Regions from separate parts of the Nonomuraea sp. NPDC050383 genome, predicted to be linked through region 3. Evidence: riboswitches for the same ligand, from Rfam matches in the RefSeq annotation. Region 3 holds a riboswitch; each other region holds the start of a gene.
What was found. A riboswitch is a leader RNA that binds a small molecule or an ion and turns the genes downstream of it on or off. The one in region 3 is predicted to bind cyclic di-AMP.
Positions count from the first base shown of each region.

Region 1: linked by a shared signal. The riboswitch ahead of ACIBG4_RS09555 (NlpC/P60 family protein) and the one ahead of ACIBG4_RS00560 (CHAP domain-containing protein) in region 3 are both predicted to bind cyclic di-AMP.
Region 2: linked by a shared signal. The riboswitch ahead of ACIBG4_RS35460 (hypothetical protein) and the one ahead of ACIBG4_RS00560 (CHAP domain-containing protein) in region 3 are both predicted to bind cyclic di-AMP.

Region 1 covers NZ_JBITIP010000003.1:272,569-278,857, forward strand. Annotated here, with positions in the region: gene ACIBG4_RS09545 (RDD family protein) at 1-1,173, opposite strand, end outside; gene ACIBG4_RS09550 (amino-acid N-acetyltransferase) at 1,268-1,828, opposite strand; cyclic di-AMP (ydaO/yuaA leader) riboswitch at 2,095-2,249, shown strand; gene ACIBG4_RS09555 (NlpC/P60 family protein) at 2,255-3,295, shown strand; gene ACIBG4_RS09560 (LuxR C-terminal-related transcriptional regulator) at 3,312-3,524, opposite strand; gene lysX (bifunctional lysylphosphatidylglycerol synthetase/lysine--tRNA ligase LysX) at 3,861-5,342, opposite strand; gene ACIBG4_RS09570 (hypothetical protein) at 5,501-6,001, shown strand; gene ACIBG4_RS09575 (type III pantothenate kinase) at 6,071-6,289, opposite strand, start outside.
Region 2 covers NZ_JBITIP010000020.1:115,147-121,435, forward strand. Annotated here, with positions in the region: gene ACIBG4_RS35450 (aldo/keto reductase) at 1-93, shown strand, start outside; gene ACIBG4_RS35455 (RNA polymerase sigma-70 factor) at 144-1,040, opposite strand; gene ACIBG4_RS35460 (hypothetical protein) at 1,612-2,574, opposite strand; cyclic di-AMP (ydaO/yuaA leader) riboswitch at 2,579-2,714, opposite strand; gene galT (galactose-1-phosphate uridylyltransferase) at 2,782-3,861, opposite strand; gene ACIBG4_RS35470 (DeoR/GlpR family DNA-binding transcription regulator) at 3,864-4,637, opposite strand; gene ACIBG4_RS35475 (50S ribosomal protein bL37) at 4,788-4,865, shown strand; gene ACIBG4_RS35480 (TrpB-like pyridoxal phosphate-dependent enzyme) at 4,914-6,224, opposite strand.
Region 3 covers NZ_JBITIP010000001.1:116,324-122,612, reverse strand. Annotated here, with positions in the region: gene ACIBG4_RS00570 (carbohydrate ABC transporter permease) at 1-862, opposite strand, end outside; gene ACIBG4_RS00565 (ABC transporter substrate-binding protein) at 942-2,270, opposite strand; gene ACIBG4_RS00560 (CHAP domain-containing protein) at 2,650-3,348, opposite strand; cyclic di-AMP (ydaO/yuaA leader) riboswitch at 3,362-3,501, opposite strand; gene ACIBG4_RS00555 (Gfo/Idh/MocA family protein) at 3,620-4,573, opposite strand; gene ACIBG4_RS00550 (aldo/keto reductase) at 4,594-5,409, opposite strand; gene ACIBG4_RS00545 (hypothetical protein) at 5,532-6,289, shown strand, end outside.

The DNA.
Region 1 (6,289 bases), on a different contig from region 3:
GATGGGGAAGGCGGCGAGAATATAGCCGCCCCATGTCACGCCGGCCCGCTTGAGCGCGACGTCGGTGGGCAGGCCGCCCTGCGGCACGGGGCCGCCGACAGGAGCGATCTTGATGCCCATGACCATCTTGCCGAGGGTCTGGCCCCTCATCTTGGTCATGAGGAATTCGTAGCCGACGTACAGGGCGGTCAGGATGAGGCCGACCAGGATGCCGACCGCCGTTCCGCTGAGCAGGCCGGACGAACTGCCGGTGGACCAGTCGTAGCTGACCGCGAGGAGCGCCACGAGGATGCCCGAGACGATCAGGCCCACCACGAAGAAGATCACCCAGTCGATGAGCCGGGCCACCAGCCGCTGCCACCACTCGGCGAGCGGCGCCGGGGCGCCCGGAGGCTGCACGCCCACCGGCTGGCCGTAGGGCTGGCCGTATCCCGGCTGACCGTAGCCGGGCTGGCCGTACTGCTGCCCCGGGCCGTAGCCCTGCTGCGGCTGCCCGTACCCGGGCTCACCGTAACCGGGCTGGCCGTAGCCCTGCTGACCGTAGCCCTGCTGGGGCTGGCCGTAGCCGGGCTGCGACTGCCCCTGGGGCCCGTAGCCCTGCTGCGGCTGGCCGTAGCCGGGCTGCGAGGGCGGCTGCTGCCCGTACTGCTGCTGGCCTGGCTGGCCGTAGCCCTGCTGCTGGTAGCCCTGCTGCGGCGGGGGCGCGTAGCCGGGCTGGCCGTACTGCTGACCCGAGGGCGGCTGCTGGCCGTACTGCTGCTGCCCGTAGTCGGGTTGGGAGGGCTGCTGCTGGCCGTACTGCGGCTGGCCGGGCTGCCCATAGCCCTGCTGCGGCTGGCCGTAGCCCTGCTGGGGCTGGCCGTAGCCGGGCTGCGACTGACCCTGGGGCCCGTAGCCCTGCTGCGGCTGCCCGTAGCCCGGCTGGGACTGGCCCTGCTGCCCGTAGCCCGGCTGCCCGTACTGCGGCTGGCCGGGCTGACCGGGCTGGCCGTAGCCCTGCTGGGGCTGGCCGTAGCCGGGCTGACCGTAGTCCTCGGCGCGGTAACCCACCACCGTCGCGTCGGGGTCGGCCTCACCGTGGGGACGGTTCGGAGTGTGTTGTCCGTACTCGGGATTCCCGGCAGCGTTCTCGCCGGATTCGTCCTGTGGATACGGCGGCTGTCCGGTGCTCACCGTGTCACCTCGCTTCGAGAGTGCATGTAGCACATGTCAGGACACATGCCTGTGCTGCCCAACGTATCGACATAGGTATCAACAATCACCTTTCTCAGCGGTCAAGGTCGGCGTCACCGGATGTCAGATGGAGCAGCATGCGGGTGTTGCCCAGGGTGTTAGGCTTGACGTGCTCAAGGTCGAGGAACTCCGCCACACCCTCGTCGTACGAGGCCAGCAGCTCGGCGTAGACCTCCGGGGAGACCGGGGTGCCCTGGATCGGGCGGAACCCGTGGCGGGCGAAGAAGTCCACCTCGAACGTCAGGCAGAACACCCGGCTGAGCCCGAGATCCACCGCCGTGCGGGTCAGCGCGGCGACGATCCGGTGGCCGATGCCCAGCCCGCGGAAGGCGGGGTCCACGGCGACGGTCCGGATCTCGGCCAGATCCTCCCAGAGCACATGGAGGGCGCCACAGCCGACGACCTGGCCGCCGCGCTCGGCGACCCAGAACTCCTGCACGTCCTCGTACAGGGTGACCGTGGCCTTCTCCAGAAGGCGAGGACCGGCACCGGCGTAGGTGTCGACCAGGCGCCTGATCGTCCTGACATCCGACGTGCGGGCGCGGCGCACCACGATCTCGGTGTCAGGCACGGTGACTTCGGCGACCTGTTCCATGGGCATCCAGAGTACAGATCCCATTACGGCTCGTACCAAAATCCGCTCCGCCTACGGCATCCGACATGTCACTACCGTGCGCTCCCTTCGGGCAACGTACTGCTCAAGGCATGGCAAAGTAGACATAAAGTCGGACCGGCATCGGGTGACGCATCGTCCACTCGTGACCCTTCGGTAGCGATACCTCTACAGAGTTGGCAGTTCTGGTTGAGCACGAACCCGAGGTGCACTAATGTCCAGCGACGATGTCACCCGCGCGACCCCCGCGCGGAGACGCGCCCAATCCCCGCAGGGGAGCCGGGGACCCGCCGGTGGCGAGCTCTCAGTGCCACCACATGGGGTGAATCCGAGCATCACGCTCGGTAGGGCTGCTCCGGCCCGAACCCGTCAGCTAACCCGGTAGGCGTCGAAGAGAGGAGCTGGTCGGTGAAGCGCACGCGCCGCCGCGGAAGGACGAGAGCGGGCCTGGATGCCCGCCCTCCGAAACAGGCGCTCCTGCGCCGTTTCGCCGTCCTGAGCGCCGCCGTCGTGGCGCTGGCGTTCGCGTTCCCGCCCGGGTCCGCCGCCGCCGACCCCGAGCCCTCCCTGAAGGAGCTGTCCAAGCGGGTCGAGGCGATGCACACCCAGATCGAGACCCTCAGCGAGCAGTACAACGGCTCGCGGGAGAAGCTCAAGACCGCCCGCAAGACCGCCGAGCAGGCCAGGAAGGTCCTGGCGACCAGCCAGGCCGACCTCGACGCCAAGCGCGCCAAGACGAGGCTGCTGGCCCAGCAGGAGTACATGACCGGCGGCTTCAGCCGCGCCATCGCCCTGATGGACGACGGCGACCCCGGCGCGTTCCTCAACCGGGCCGCCACCACCTACGCGCTGGCCCAGGAGGCCGGCGACGAGGTCAACCAGGTCGTCAAGGCCATGGAGACGGCCAAGCGGGCCCAGTCCGAGGCGAAGGCCCACATCGACGAGGTGGAGAAGCTCGTCACCGACCTCGACACGAAGCGCGACAAGATCGTGAAGCTGGTCGCCAAGGTGGAGAGCAACCTGTTCAGGCGGGCGATCGGCGAGGCGGGCCGCCCGGGCACGCCGGCCGTCCGCGTCGCCCTGCCGATCTCGGGCGCCGGCAAGGCCGCCGAGGCGGCCAGGTGGGCGCTCACACAGCAGCTCAAGCCGTACGTCTGGGGGGCCGAGGGGCCGAGCTCGTACGACTGCTCCGGTCTCGTCATGGCCGCCTACCAGCGGGTCGGCATCTCGCTGCCGCACTACACCGGCAGCCAGTGGACCGCCGGCCGGCACATCTCCAGGGAGGAGCTGCGCCCCGGCGACCTGGTCTTCTTCTACGGCGACCTGCACCACGTCGGCATCTACATCGGCGGCAACATGATGGTCCACGCGCCACGCACGGGTGACGTCGTCAGGGTGGCGTCGCTGGCCAACCGGCCGTTCGTGGGCGCCGTCCGCGTCGCCGACTGAACCCTCGACGGGCCGCTCAGATGAGCTGGCGGCGGGCGGCCCAGGCGACTGCCTCGATGGCCGTGGCGACCCCGATGCGGTCGCAGATGCCGCGCAGCCGACGGCGCACGGTGCGCCCGCTGATGTCGAGGCGCCTGCCCACCCGATCGACGGTGACTCCCCTGGCAAGCTCCGCCAGCAAGGCTAGATCGGCGTGGCTAAGCTCAACCTGATCGGTGAGCACATCCATCGGGAGCCCTCCCCCCAACAGCAGTCTCGGAGTCGTCGTCGGCCCGTGCAAAGCTGTTCGCTCCGCAGACGTTAAACGCATACGGGAAAGGCCGTCAAGCGCGATATCCGTGGCACTTGACGGCCGTCATTGACTTGATCCGTCGTATGTGGGGGACTCGGCGAGTGTCGGCACTTCGGGGCACGCTGCGCGATCACAGCGGCCCTTACAGGCCCTCACCGGGAATCCTGACGCGGGCGCCCACCGGCGCATTTGGTCCGGCACGATCCCGCAATTGCGCATGACCCGTTCTCAGGGCCCTTCGCCGTGCCGCCGGTGCGGCGGCACGGCCGGGGCTCAGTGGGCCGGCTTGACGAGCGGGAAGAGGATCGTCTCGCGGATGTTCTTGCCGGTGAACGCCATGATCATCCGGTCGATGCCGGCGCCCATGCCGCCGGTGGGCGGCATCGCGTACTCCAGGGCCTGCAGGAAGTCCTCGTCGAGCTGCATGGCCTCCGGGTCGCCGCCCGCCGCCAGCAGCGACTGCTCGACCAGGCGGCGGCGCTGCTCGACCGGATCGATGAGCTCGGAGTAGGCGGTGCCCAGCTCCGTGCCGAACCCGATGAGGTCCCACTTCTCCGTCAGCAGCGGGTTGTCGCGGTGCTGACGGGTCAGCGGCGAGGTCTCCAGCGGGTAGTCCATGACGAACGTCGGCTGGATGAGCGTGTGCTCCACGAGCGCCTCGAACAGCTCCTGGACCAGCTTGCCGGGACCCCACTTGGGGTCGTGGTGGACGTCGTGCTTGTCCGCCAGGTCGCGCAGGCGCTCGATCGGCGTCTCGGTGGTGATCTCCTCGCCCACCGCCTCCGACACGGCGCCGTACAGCGTGACGCGCGGCCACTCGGGGATGCCCAGGTCCACCTCGACGCCGTCGTGCACGACCACCGAGGTGCCCAGCGCCGCGACCACGGCCTTCTGGTACATCCGCTGGGTCAGGTCGGCCATGTCGTTGTAGTCGAGGTAGGTGCCGTACGCCTCGAGCATGGTGAACTCGGGGTTGTGCGTGGAGTCCGCGCCCTCGTTGCGGAAGTTGCGGTTGATCTCGAAGACCTTCTCGATGCCGCCGACGACGAGCCGCTTGAGGTAGAGCTCGATCGCGATGCGAAGGTAGAGCTCCATGCTGTAGGCGTTGATGTGGGTCTTGAACGGCCGGGCCGTCGCGCCGCCGTGGATCGGCTGGAGCATGGGCGTCTCGACCTCGAGGTAGCCCTCCTCGTGCCAGAAGTCGCGCACCGCGCGCACGGTGGCGCTGCGGATGCGGGCCATCTCCCGCGCCTCGTCGTTGACGATGAGGTCGACGTAGCGCTGGCGGACCCGCGCCTCCGGGTCGGTGAGGCCGATGTGCTTCTCCGGGAGCGGGCGCAGGCACTTGGAGGTGATCTGCCAGCTCTCGGCCATGATCGACAGCTCGCCACGCCGGGAGGTGATGACCTCGCCGATCACGCCCACGTGGTCGCCCAGGTCGACGTCGCGCTTCCAGGCTGCCAGGGACTCCTCGCCCACCCGGTCGAGGGAGATCATGACCTGCAGGTCGCCGGTGCCGTCGCGGAGCGTGGCGAAGCAGAGTTTCCCACCGATCCGGTTGAGCATGACGCGGCCCGCGACCGCGACCTGCTCACCGGTCGCGGTGTCGGGCTCCAGGCCCTCGTGTGTCGCTCTGACCTCGGCGTTGGTCGCCGTGCGCGGGAAGCTCACCGGGTAGGGGTCGACGCCTTCGCTGCGAAGGCGGTCGAGCTTCTCCCTCCGGATGCGCATCTGCTCGGGAAGTTCGTCGCTCACAGCATCAAAGAGTAGGGGATATGGCGAACTGCAAGGGCTCGTCGGTTCGTTGCAGGGTCGTCGCAACGCCCCCGCAAGACCTCCGCGTTACCCATGACCCAAGAGCTCAGGGGGGTTCGGCAGGGAGCCGGCCCAGGGAGAGAGCTCAAGGAGAGATCATGATCAAGCAGATCGCGACCGGTGTCCTGGCCGCCGCTGCGACCACCGCCCTGGCGCTGTCGCTGCCGACGGCCGCCGGTGCCACCACCGCGACCGCGTCCTCCGCGTCCTCGGCGGCCCACTACGACAGCGACTCCTGGGGCCCGGTGTTCTCGCGCCAGCACCTCGCCAAGGCCGACGGCCGGATCAGCGTCGACTGGGACGACGAGCAGGAGTCCAACTCCGTCGACGTCCGGGGCCGGCTGTTCGACCTGGACGACCGTGACTACGACGAGGGCGGCAAGTGCGCGTACGTGAAGTTCGAGGCGAGCGACTTCGACCACGAGTGGTCCCAGGTCTACAGCAAGAAGTACTGCGGCTTCCCCGGCTACAAGAGGTTCCACTTCGAGACCGAGGACGCCACCAGCGTGCGGGTGAAGGTCTGCCAGACCGGCCAGCACGGCTCGTACCCGACGAAGTGCGGTCCCTGGGAGTACATCTACACCGCCGAGAGCGAGTAGCCGTCGCCCGCCACCGTCCCGAGCGGCCCCCTTCCCGAGCGGGGGCCGCTCGTCCGTGTTCGGGGGGCGTCAGCTCGTGTTGCGGTTGTAGATGAGCCGCAGGCCGATGAGCGTCAGCCAGGGCTCGTGCACGTCGATGGAGCGGGACTCGCTGACCACGAGCGCCGCGTGCCCGCCGGTGGCGACCACGGTCACGTCGTCGGGATCGTCGGCCAGCTCGGCGACCATCCGCTCGACGATGCCGTCCACCTGGCCGGCGAAGCCGTAGATGATGCCGGCCTGCAGGGC
Region 2 (6,289 bases), on a different contig from region 3:
GACGAGGCGGACCTGAAGCGCGTCGCGGAGATCCTCCCCACGGGCGGCTTCGGCGCCCGCTACCCCGAGCAGCACCTCCCCACCTGGGACTGACGCCGCGGCCCCCGTTCCTTCCCGGGGCGGGAACCGCGGCCGTACCGGTATCAGGTCAGGGTGAGCGGTGTGGCGGCGGCGATGTGGGTGAGCTTGTCAGGGTTGCGGATGAAGTAGATGCCGGTGACGAGGCCGTCCTCGACCTTGAGCGCCATGACGCTGTCGATCTCGCCGTCGAGGCGCAGGAGGAGCGCCGGATCGCCGTTGACGGTGGTGGGCTCGCCCGTGAGCGTGCCTTCCTTGTCGCCGAGACTGGCGAGGAGGAGGCGGACCACCTTCGCGAGGCCGGTGACGGGCCGCAGCGCGGCGCTCCTGACGCCACCGCCGTCGCTGATCAGGACGACGTCAGGGGCGAGCACGTCGAGCACGCCCTGCAGGTCGCCGGTCTCCACGGCGTGCTGGAACGACGCGAGGGCGGCCTGCGCCTGGCGCGGGGAGACCACTTGGCGAGGGCGGCGGGCGTCGACGTGCTTGCGGGAGCGGTGGGCGATCTGGCGGACCGCGGCGGGGGTCTTGCCGACCGCCTCCGCGATCTCGTCGTAGTCGACGTCGAAGACCTCGCGCAGGACGAACACGGCCCGCTCGGTGGGCGAGAGGGTCTCCAGGACGAGCATCACGGCCATGGACAGGCTCTCGGCGAGCTCGGCGTTCTCCGCGACGTCCGGCGACGTGAGCAGCGGCTCGGGCAGCCAGGGGCCGACGTAGGCCTCCTTGCGGCGCCGCAGGGCCCGCAGCCGGTCGAGCGCCAGCCGGGACGTGACGCGCACGAGGAACGCGCGCGGGTCGCGGACCTGCGCCAGGTCGATCTCGGCCCAGCGCAGCCAGACCTCCTGCAGGACGTCCTCGGCGTCGGCCGCCGAGCCGAGGATCTCGTACGCGACGGTGAAGAGCAGGTTGCGGTGGGCGACGAAGGCCTCGGTCGCCGGGTCCGCGGCGTGGTCGTGCATCCTCGGATCCTTCCACGGCGGTCCGTCCCGGGAGGCCGGGCATGGGGGAGCGGGCATGGAGGAGCGAGCGGCGCCTGGGCCGCCCACTTCAGGGGGCTACGACACGTACGCGGGCGCGGACCGCGGCCGAGGCTGACGCGCAGCCCGGCGAAGGCGACGCTGATGGCTTCGGGCGCTCCGCCCTCGATCCGGCGAAGCACGGCGTCGGCGGCGTGCGGGCCCAGCTGGACGGCGGCCTGGCAGCCCATCCGATAAGCGAGGCCCGAGGGCGAGGTCGCATCCCCGGCGGCGACGATGCGGTCGTCGTCGATGCTGGTCAGGGTCTCGTCGGTGAGGAGGCGCCGATCACGATCACTTCCGTCCGGCCGCCGGTGTGCTCCGTCATGGTTCCTGCTCCGTTCGCTCGGGTTTCGCACCCAAGGCGTCGGGCGGAGGGAACCTGTGACAAGGTGCGGCGCGGATCACACCCGGCGGTGGGTCGGAGCGGAGCTGATCGAGCTCGCTGCGCGGGTGGCAGCGGCGGCGGGCGCCGGTGGTGAGCCGACCGGCGGTCCCGCAGCCCGACACCCGTTCAGTTCATCGAGATGTGGACGTGGTCGAAGTGGTTCTCGGTGATGCTGCCGCGGTCCGACATGGCGCTCCATCCGGAGCCCTGGTTGATGCGCTGCCGCCAGATCACGTACTTCACTCCCAGCTTCGCCTTGTTCGCCAACGCCCAGGCCGCGAGGCGGTCGCCGAGCGCCTGGTTGGCGGCGCTGGGCATGGTGCCGCCCGAACTCATCATGAAGTCGCACGCCCGGCCCAGCGGGTGCTCGCCGCTCGACCCCGAGCGGAAGCAGCCGACCGTGAACGGCAGCGAGAAGTTCTTCTGGACCAGCGCGCGCATCGCCTGGGTGCGGGGGGTGATGTTGTCCGTGCCCGACGGCAGCTCGGGCGCCCAGGTGCCGTCGGAGCGGCGGCCGGTGCTGACCGGCACGAGATCCTTGAGCTTCTTCTCGATGTCGTCGATGACGTCCTGGGCCTCGTCGCGCCGCTTGGCGACGTCCGCCGTCTCGGCGCTGATCCGGGTGGCCAGGGCGGCGGCCTCGTCGGCCGCCCGCTTCTTCTCGTCGCGGGCCTTGGCGACGCCCGCCACGACCGTCTGCTGGTCGCGGGTCATCTGCTCCAGGACGGCCGCGCCGGCGGCGCTGTTGGGGAGCATGAAGCCGAGGACGGCCGGGTCGCCGTTCTGGTAGCGCAGCTGCGCGATCTCGGTGACCCGGCGCTCGGCCGTGGCGACCGCCTGCTCGGCGGCGGCGAGCCGCTTGCCGGCCGTGCCGGCCGCCTGCTGGGCCTTGGCCAGCTCGACCCGCTTGAGGTTGTAGCTCTCGATGAGCTTGTCGACCTTGCCGTTCAGTTTCTTCAGCTCGGCGCGCAGCTCGGATTCGCTGGGTTTGGGGGCGGCGGTCGCGGTGGCCGCGCCGAAGCCGGCGGTGGCGATCACGACGCCGATGACGAAGTTGATGGCAAGGCGCGTGGGGGACGCGGACGCCACGGAGTATTCCTCTCCCTCTGCCGGCCGGGTTAGCTGACGGGTTCGGGATGGGAGGTCCCTACCACCGAAGTGGATTCACCCCAGATGCGGTGGGTCCCCGGCTCCCGAGCGACGCGCCCGGGATTAGGCGTGTACCAGCTGTTACGGCCGGTACCGAAGGGATACTAGTAGTAAAGCGGAGGTCATGCGACTCCAATCGGAGATCAATCAGTGATCAATCTGTGATCGGAGCAGCCGGGCCGCCTCCTCGGGGAGCACGTCGTTGACGAACGCGCCCATCGCCGACTCCGACCCCGCCAAATACTTCAGCTTCCCGGGCGCCCGCCTGATGCTGAACAGCTCCAGGTGCAGGTACCCCAGCTCCCGGTCCTGCCGTACCGGAGCCTGGTGCCAGGCCGAGACGTACGGCATGGCGACGCCGAACATCCCGTCCAGGGCCCGCAGCACCGAGGTGTAGAGCGGCGCGAACGCGGCGCGCTCCTCCTCCGACAGCGCGGCGAGGTCGGGGACCTGCCGGTGCGGATAGACGTGCACCTCGAACGGCCACCGGGCCGCGGCCGGGACGAAGGCCGTCCACAGCTCGTTGGCGGCCACGACCCGCGTCCCGGCGGCGCGCTCGGCCGCCAGCACGTCCGCGAACAGGTTGCCCCCCTGCCGGGCCGCGTGCCGCGCGGCCGCGCCGAGCTGGAGCTTCGTGCGCGGCGTGACGTACGGGTAGGCGTAGATCTGCCCGTGCGGGTGGGTCAGCGTGATGCCGATCTCCTCGCCCCGGTTCTCGAAGCAGAAGACCTGCTCGACGCCGTCGATCGCGGACAGCTCGGCCGTACGGTCGGCCCAGGCCTCCATCACCAGCTCTACCTGCGCGTCGGACAGGCGGGAGAACGAGGAGGAGTGCTCCGAGGTGAAGCACACCACCTCGCACCGTCCCACCCCCGGACGAACCTCGCTCAGACCCCCCACATCCTGATAAGTCCCGAGATTCATGGAGAAGGAGGGGAAACGGTTCTCGAAGACCACCACGTCATAGTCGCGCGCCGGGATCTCCGAGGCCCGCGTGTCCGTCGACGGGCACAGCGGGCACTCGTCCGCCGGAGGCATGAAGGTGCGCGTCTGCCGGTGCCCCGCGACCGCGATCCACTCCTCGGTCAGCGGGTCGTAACGCAGCTCGGAGGCCACCGGTCGCGGATCGAGCGGCCGGCGGTCGATCGCGCCGCGGTCGGCGTCGTCGCTCCGGTCGAAGTAGATCAGCTCCCGGCCGTCGGCCAGATGGGTGATGGTGCGCTTCACGGCTACCCCTCAGCGATGATCAGTTGTCCGGCCCGTTCGGCCAGCTCGGTGCGTGCGTCCTCGGGCAGCCCCGCGTCGGTGATGACGACGTCGGCCTCGGCCAGGTCGGCGATCGTGCTGATGCCGATCGTGTTCCACTTCGTGTGGTCCGCCGGGACCACCAGCCGGTGCGCCGCGGCCACCAGCTCCCTGTCGGTCTCCGCCTCCAGCAGGTTCGGCGTGGTGAACCCGGCCCGCACGCTCATGCCGTGCACCCCGAGGAACAGCGTGTCCACGTGCAGCCGGCGGATCGCGGCCACCGCCACCGGGCCCACCAGCGCGTCGGAAGGAGTGCGGACGCCCCCGGTCAGCACGACCGTGCGGTCGGGGCGCGGGTTGCGGTGGAAGACGTCGGCGACCGGCACGGAGTTCGTGATGACCGTCAGGTCGGGCACGCCCGTCAGATGGTGGGCCAGCGACCACGTCGTGGTGCCGGCCGACAGCGCGACCGCGGTGCCCGGCCGTACGAGCTCGGCGGCGGCACGCGCGATGGCCTCCTTCTCGTACTGCTGCCGGGCCGACTTGGCGGTGAAGCCGGGCTCCTCCGTGGACCCCTGGTCCAGCGCCGTCGCGCCGCCGTGGACCTTGGCCAGCAGGCCGCGCTCGGCGAGGACCTCCAGGTCGCGGCGGATCGTCATGTCGGAGACGCCGAGCTCGCGCACGAGGTCCGCCACCCGGACGCCGCCGCTGCTGCGCACACGCTCGAGGATGGTCTGCTGTCGCTGCTGTGCCAGCAAGCCCGCGCTCCTTCCAACAGATTCCACCAAATTATGACATGCCAGTGTTGGGGAATGTTGACCGGTCTCACCCTTGTGCCGGAAGCGCCGGCGGGAGACGTTGGAGACGCACGTCACACCAGAGCTCGTCGCTTTCACAGGGAGGCCGGTATGGCCAAGCGCAGTCGCAAGGGCAAGGCCCGCAGGAAGAAGAAGGCCAACCACGGCAAGCGTCCCACGGCGCGCTGACGCCCGCCCGGCCGGCGGGTCCGCGGCGACCGGGACGGCGCGGTCGGGTCAGCCGGGCAGGTGGGCGAGGGCCTCGTCGATGCGCTCCTGCGGAAGCGCGAAGTCCTCCATCGCCCCCGACAGGTAACGGTCGTACGCGGCCAGGTCGAAGTGGCCGTGACCGCACAGTGCCGTCAGGATCACCTTCTCCTCGCCGCTCTCCTTGCAGCGCAGCGCCTCGGCGATCGTCTCGGCCAGCGCGTGCGTCGGCTCGGGCGCGGGCAGGATCCCCTCGGTACGGGCGAAGCGGACACCGGCCTCGAAGCACTCGCTCTGCGACTTGCTGACCGCCTCGAACATCCCCAGCTCGTACATGTGCGACAGCAGCGGCGACATGCCGTGGTAGCGCAGGCCACCCGCGTGGATCGGGTCCGGCACGAAGTCGTGGCCCAGGGTGTGCATCTTGAGCAGCGGCGTGAACCCTGCCGTGTCGCCGAAGTCGTAGGCGTACACACCCCTGGTCAACGACGGGCACGCGGCCGGCTCGACGGCCCTGATCACCGGGTCGATCCGGCCGGCCAGCTTCTCGCGCAGGAACGGGAAGACGAGCCCCGCGAAGTTGGAGCCACCGCCGGTGCAGCCGATGATCACGTCGGGCGTCTCCTCCATCTGCTGGAGCGCCTCCTCGCCGATCACGGTCTGGTGCAGCAGCACATGGTTCAGCACCGAGCCGAGCGCGTACCGGACGTCCTCGCCGGAGCCGGCCACCTCGACCGCCTCGCTGATCGCGATGCCCAGGCTGCCGGACGAGCCGGGCGTCTCGGCCAGCACCCTGGCCCCGGCCTTGGTCATGGGCGACGGGCTGGCGTGCACCGTCGCGCCGTACACCTGCATGAGCGAGCGCCGGTACGGCTTCTGGTCGTAGGAGGCCCGCACCATCCAGACCTCGCACTCCAGCCCGAACTGCGCGCACGCGAACGCCAGCGCGCTGCCCCACTGCCCGGCGCCGGTCTCGGTGGTAAGCTTCCGCACCCCTTCGCGGGCGTTGTAGTACGCCTGCGGCACGGCGGTGTTCGGCTTGTGCGACCCGGCGGGGGAGCCGCCCTCGTACTTGTAGTAGATCCGGGCCGGGGTGCCGAGCGCCTGCTCCAGCCGGCGCGCCCGCAGCAGCGGCGTCGGCCGCCACAGCCGGTAGACGTCCAGCACCTCGCGCGGGACGGCGACGAACCGCTCGCCGCTCACCTCCTGGCCGATCAGCTCCATCGGGAACAGCGGCGCGAGGTCGTCCGGGCCCACGGGCTGCCGGGTCGCCGGGTGCAGCGGCGGAGGCGGGGGCGCGGGCAGGTCCGGGACGATGTTGTACCAGTGGCTAGGGATCACCGTTCCAGTCTGCGCCGGTCCCGCCCATCTCACCAGGTCACGCGCCGGATCACCTGGAGCTCCTT
Region 3 (6,289 bases):
AGCCCATCTCGAAGTCGCGGAAGGCGGACTTGACGATGAACATGGCCACCGTCTGGTACTGGCCGGTGGTGCCGCCCGTCATCATCGGGTTACCCTCGAACATGACCGGCTCGGTGAACAGCGTCAGCCCGCCGATCGTCGAGATGAACACGACGAACACCATCGTCGGCCGCAGCATCGGCACCGTGATCCGCCAGAACTGCGTGCGGGCCGACGCCCCGTCGATGGAGGCGGCCTCGTACAGGTCGCGCGGGATCGTCTGCATCGCGGCCAGCAGGATGATCGCGTTGTAGCCCGTCCAGCGCCAGTCGACCATCGTGGCGATCGCGATCCAGGAGGACCACTTCTGGTTCTGCCAGATGATCGGTTCGACGCCGAACCAGGACAGGATCCAGTTGAAGACCCCGTAGTCGCGGCTGTAGAGCTGGCTGAAGATCACGGCCACGGCGACCACCGAGGTGATGAGCGGCAGCAGCACGCCGAGGCGCAGCAGCAGCCGGCCGCGCAGCCTCTTGTTGAGGGCGTTGGCCAGCAGCAGCGCCAGCACGAGCTGCGGCACGGTGGCCAGCACGAACATGCCGAGCGTGTTGACGACGGCGTTCCAGAAGGCGGCGTCGGTGATCAGCTCGCCGTAGTTGGCCAGGCCGTTGAACTCGGTGTCGCCGGCCAGCTCCCAGTCGTGCAGCGAGACCCAGAGCGTGTAGCCGAGGGGGAAGATGCCGAAGACGGCGAACAGCAGGTAGTAGGGCGACACCAGCACATACGGCGTGCCCTTGAGGTCGAAGCGGGCCATCCGCCGGGAGGGGGCCGACCGCCTGCCCGGCGCCCGCCGGGAAGGCGGCGGCGCGAGTTGGATAGTCATGGAAGCCTTTCGAGCCGGGGCGGGGAGGGGTGGCGCCCGCAGAGGGGAAGGGGCGCCACCCGGTCCTGGGGGACGGGGGTCAGCCCGCCGCCTTCACACCCGCCTCGACGAACTTCGACCAGGCCTCGTCGTACTTGATCGCGCCCTGGTCCATGCCCTCGATGACCTTCTCGACCGCGGTCTTCACCTGGGCGTGCTTCTCACCGAAGAACACCGGCTGGAGGTTCTTCACCGACTCGCTGAAGATCTGGCCGGTCGGCGCGTCGTTGAAGTAGGCGTTCTTCAGGCCCGCCACCTCCGGGTCCTGCTGCGCGGGCAGCGAGCTCGGGAACGCGCCGGCCTCCTTGAAGGCCGCGATGTGGCCCTCCTTGCCGGTGAGGTAGTTCACGACCTCGGCGGCTTCCTTGGGGTGCTTGGTCTGCTTGGGCACCGCGAGCCAGGAGCCGCCCCAGTTGCCCGTGCCGCCCGGCACCGCCGCGACGTCCCAGTTGCCCTTGTTGGACTCGCCGGCCTTGCCCTCGATCACGCCGAGCATCCACGACGGGCAGCCCATGGTGGCGAAGCCGCCACCCTTGATGGCCTTGTCCCACGCCGGGCTCCACGCCTGCAGCTTGGCGGTCATGCCCGCCTTGCTGAAGGTGGTCACCCAGTCGAAGGAGGTCTTGACGGCCGGGTTGGACTCGATGACGAGCTTGTTGCTCTTGTCGAAGTAGGAGACGTTGCCGTTCTTCGGCGCCTCCTGGAAGAGGATCACGTTGTAGATCGTGTTGGGGCCGTCCATGAACTTCGCGCCCGTCTTGGCGGCCTCGAACTTCTTGCCGGTCTCCAGGAACGCGTTCCAGTCCGGCCAGAGCTTGCCGACCTCCTCGCGGTCGGTGGGCAGGCCCGCCTTCTTGAACAGGTCCTTGCGGTAGCACATGGTCATGCCGCCCATGTCCGTGCCCAGCGCGAACAGCTTGCCGTCCGCGTTGACACCCGCTTCCCACTTGGCCGCCGGGAAGTCCGCCTTGCGGCTGTCCAGGCCGTACTGGCCGAGGTCGGTGAAGAACTGCGGACGGGCCGCCATGAGGCCCATCGCGCCCTCGTCGATGCCGACGACGTCTCCGGCGCCTGCCCCCGCCTGGAGACGCTGGAGCAGCTGCGGCAGGTACACGTCCTCGAACCGGTCGGTGAGGTTCGTGTACTTGATCTGGATGTTCGGGTGCTCGGCGTTCCACTTCTTGACGGCCTCGTCGTAGCCGAAGTTCTCGCCGCCGCCGAAGGTGTGCACGTTGATCGTGACCGGCTCGGCCGCCGCGCTGCTCTGCGAGCCCGCCGGGGTGCCGCCACCGCCGCTGCTGCACGCCGCGATGGCCAGCAGGGCCGTCATCGCGGCTCCGGTCATGACCAAGCGCTTGTGGTTCTTCATTCGGAACCCCTCTGGGTGGTGAATGTGGGAGGTGCATCGCGGCGATGAGGCCGCGATGGGAAGGTCTTGGGAGCGCTCCCACAAAGAGTGCCCTCATGGCGTGGGGGTCGTCAACGGCCCGAAACGCAACCGTTACCTCGGGCCGTATTTGTCGCTGTGAAAGCGGATTTGGGGGCCTAAACAGCTCGAAAAGGTCGCTGGGAGCGCTCCCATACCATCCGTCCCGTTAACGCCACACGAACGGACAACCCGCTGTGGGACCGGGCGGGACGGTCAGGCGTACGGGGGAGTCCTCCCGGAACGCGAGCGAGCGCGCGCCGGGGGAAGGCGCGCGCTCGCTCCCTCTGGGGAGAGGTGGGGGAGTGGTCGGGGGACCGGGTCAGCCGGCGTAGTTCGGGTAGCCGTAGCCGACGACCTGGGAGGTCGGCCGGACGCGCTGCTCGACGCGGCCGTTGCCGGTGTTGCCCTCGATCGTGGAGATCGTGCCGTTGCCGTTGTCCTTGACGACGAACCCGACGTGGTTGATGTCGTCCAGGTCCTTGCTGCCGCTCCAGGAGAAGAAGACGACGGCGCCGGGCTTGGCCGTGCTGCCCCAGCGGTGGTTCTGGGCGAACCAGCGGGCGTGGGCCACGGTGTAGGCGTCCCAGCCGACCTGCGGGCGGGCGCCGGTCTGCTCGCCGACCCAGGAGACGAACATCGAGCACCACGCGGCGTTGAGGTAGGACTGCGGCGAGCCGCCGTCACGCTTGACGGTCTCCAGCGCGCGCTGCGACTTCGCGTACCACTGCTGGAACTTGGTGCCGCCGCCGTAGGCGTTCTCGGAGGTGCCGACCTGGGCGCGGGCCACGTCGAGGACCTTCTGCGCGGTCACGTTGACCCGGCCGTACTGGGAGCCGGACGCGGCCTGGTTGTTGACGGTCTGGCTGACGGACGAGTTGGAGGCCGGCCCCACGTGCTCGGGGGTGTCCGCGTTGGCCGGCGCGACGGCGCCGAAGGCGGCCGAGGCGATGATGGTCGCGCCGAGGGTGGCGCGGATCGTTCCGGGCGTGAGGGCACGGATGAGACGGTGCTTGGCCATCGAGAAGGGATGCTCCTTGCTTCCATGCCGCTTACCGGGTTAGCTGACGGGTTCGGGCGTGGAAGCTGCCCTACGGCACAGGGGAGTGCCGATTCACCCCAAGAGAAGTGGGTCCCCGGTTCCGCGCTCAGGCGGATTCAGCGGTCACAGGGGGGTCCTGTGATGATCTGTGCGATGGGCCGGCAACGAACGGGCAAACCGGACGTAAGCCGACGAACAGGATTTAAGGTAATACATCCGGCAAGAGGATTACAAGTGGATAAATGCCCAGCTAGGAGAGCTGAGATCGTGCCTCCTCCAGAAGCCCCATCATGGCAAGGCTTTCGTCCAGTGGCATGATCTCGCTTTCGGTCCGTCCTTCGGCCAGGGCGTCCCGTACCTCGCGCAGCTCCCCCGCGTATCCGTTGTCGACCGGGTCGAGGTCGTGCACCTCCGTCGCCATCGACGCTCCGCTGAGCACGACGCGGTTCGGGGCCCAGAACGGCGCCTGGATCTCGGCCCGCATCCCCGAGCCCACCACGTAGGCGCTGTTGGGGAACGAGGCGAGCAGCGAGGCCTCCACCAGCGCCCGCCTCCCGCCGGGGTAGACGAGCACGCCGCCCGCCTCCGCGTCCACGCCGGACGGCGCCAGGCAGCCCGTCATCCGCACCTCCGACGGCGCCCCGAGCAGCAGCTGGGCCAGCCCGAACGGGTAGATCCCCAGGTCCAGCAGGGCCCCGCCGCCCAGCTCCGGAGCCCACAGCCGGTGGGCCGGGTCGAACGGCAAAGCGAAGCCAAAACTGGCCTGCACCGAGCGGATCTCGCCGAAGCGCGGGTCGGCGGCCACCCGCCGGATGAGCGGGTTGAACCGCATCCACATCGCTTCCATCAGGAAGACCCCGGCCTCGCGGGCCAGGCGCACCATGCGCTCGGCGTCGGCGAGCGAGGCGGCCAGCGGCTTCTCGCACAGCACGGCCTTGCCCGCCGCGATGGCCGCCTCGGCCACCGCCAGGTGCTGGGCGTGGGGCGTGGCCACGTACACGGCGTCGACGGCCGGGTCGGCGCACAGCTCCGCGTAGGAGCCGTACGCCGACTCGGCGCCGAGCTCCGCGGCCAGCGCGGCGGCGCGGCCCAGGTCACGCGAGCCGACGGCCGCCACCCGCATGCCGGTCTCCGCGGCGATGACCGCGCCCACGGTCCGTGCGATGCCGCCTGTCGCCGCGATGCCCCATGCGAGATCCCTCATGGCGAGGGATCATAGCTTTTTTACCCAAATGTGGCGGGATCGGGCCCAAGGCGGCGATTGGCGTTGAGTGCCCCGATAGCCGCCAGGTCCTCGTCGTCCAGGACGAAGTCGAACACGTCGATGTTCTCCCGGATGCGGGACGGCGTGACCGACTTGGGGATCGTCACGTTGCCGAGCTGGATGTGCCAGCGCAGCACGACCTGCGCCGGGGTGCGCCCGTGCTTGGCGGCCAGCGTCTGGAACGCCGGCTCCTCCAGCAGGCCCCGGCCCTGGCCGAGCGGGCTCCACGCCTCGGTGAGGATGCCGTTGGCCTCGTGGAAGGCCCGCAGCTCGTGCTGCTGGAGCCACGGGTGCAGCTCGATCTGGTTGATCGACGGCGTGATCCCGGTCTCGTCCATGAGCCGGGTGAGCGCCTCCACCGTGAAGTTGGACACACCGATGGCCCGGGCCCGCCCGTCGCGGTGCGCCTTCTCCAGCGCCCGCCAGGCGCCCACGTAGGCGTCCTGCTTCGGCGCGGGCCAGTGGATGAGATAGAGGTCGACGTGGTCCAGGCCGAGCCGCGCCAGGCTCTCGTCCAGGGCCCGCTCGGCGCGGTGGTGGTCGTCGTTCCACAGCTTCGTGGTGACGAACACCTCCTCGCGCGGCAGACCGGAGGCGCGCACCGCCCGGCCCACGCCCTCCTCGTTTCCGTAGATCCTGGCGGTGTCGACGTGCCGGTAACCGGCCTCCAGAGCGGTCGTCACGGCCCGCTCGGCCTCGTCGGCGGGTACTTGCCAGACGCCGAACCCGAGCTGGGGGATCGAGACGCCGTCACTGGTGAGATGGAGCGAGTTCATGGCCTCCATTGTTCACGCGGCGTTCCCCGCGCCGTCAGGGGGCCGGATTACGGTGAGCGCGTCGTGCGGTCGCAGGCGACCCGGAGCGAAGCCGGCATCAGCCCGGAGTGGGGAGAGCAGGGGTGGCGGAGCGGGCGTCGGCCTGGGTGGAGTCACCCCTCCAGATGCTCTGCGCCGTCGAGGCGCACCACGCCGGCCTGCTCGGCCCCGCCACCGCCGTCGTGCCCCGCGCCGGGCAGCGCGCGCTGAAGGCCACCCGCCGCGAGCTGCGCCGCCTGTCGCTGCCCGAGGGCCTGGAGATGGCCGAGCCGTCCGAGAAGCTGCCGCGCCGGATGAACGCCGCCGGCGACGCCTTCTCCGGCAAGGTGCAGCTGCGCTGGCTCACCTCCCGCCCCGGCCGGCTGGTCGTCGTGGACGACGGCCTGGCCACGCTCCGGCTGCTGGAGCTGCTGGCGGCGGGTCCGTACCGTCCGCTGCTGCGGGCCCGCGCCCACCCGGGACGGCTGCGCGCCGTGCTGGGGCTGGCCGCCGCGCTCAGGCTGCGCGCCGGCCGGGTGACCGTCTTCACCGCCCTGCCGGTCACCGAGGAGCTCGAACAGTCGGTCCGCGACGCCGGGTTCGACCTCGTCCGCCATGACTTCGCCTGGCTGCGCTCCCAGCCGCCCACCGAGCCCGGACCGGCCGAGCGCACCGTGGTGCTCGGCACGTCCCTGGTGCGCAACGGCCTGGTGCGCCGCGACCGCTACCTGCGCTGGCTCACCGACCTGGCCGGCGAGGAGCCGCTCGCCTACTACCCGCACCGCCGCGAGGACCCCGCGGACGTGGCGCTCATCCGGGAACGGCCCGGCATCACCGTGCACGACGGCGGCGCGCCGGCCGA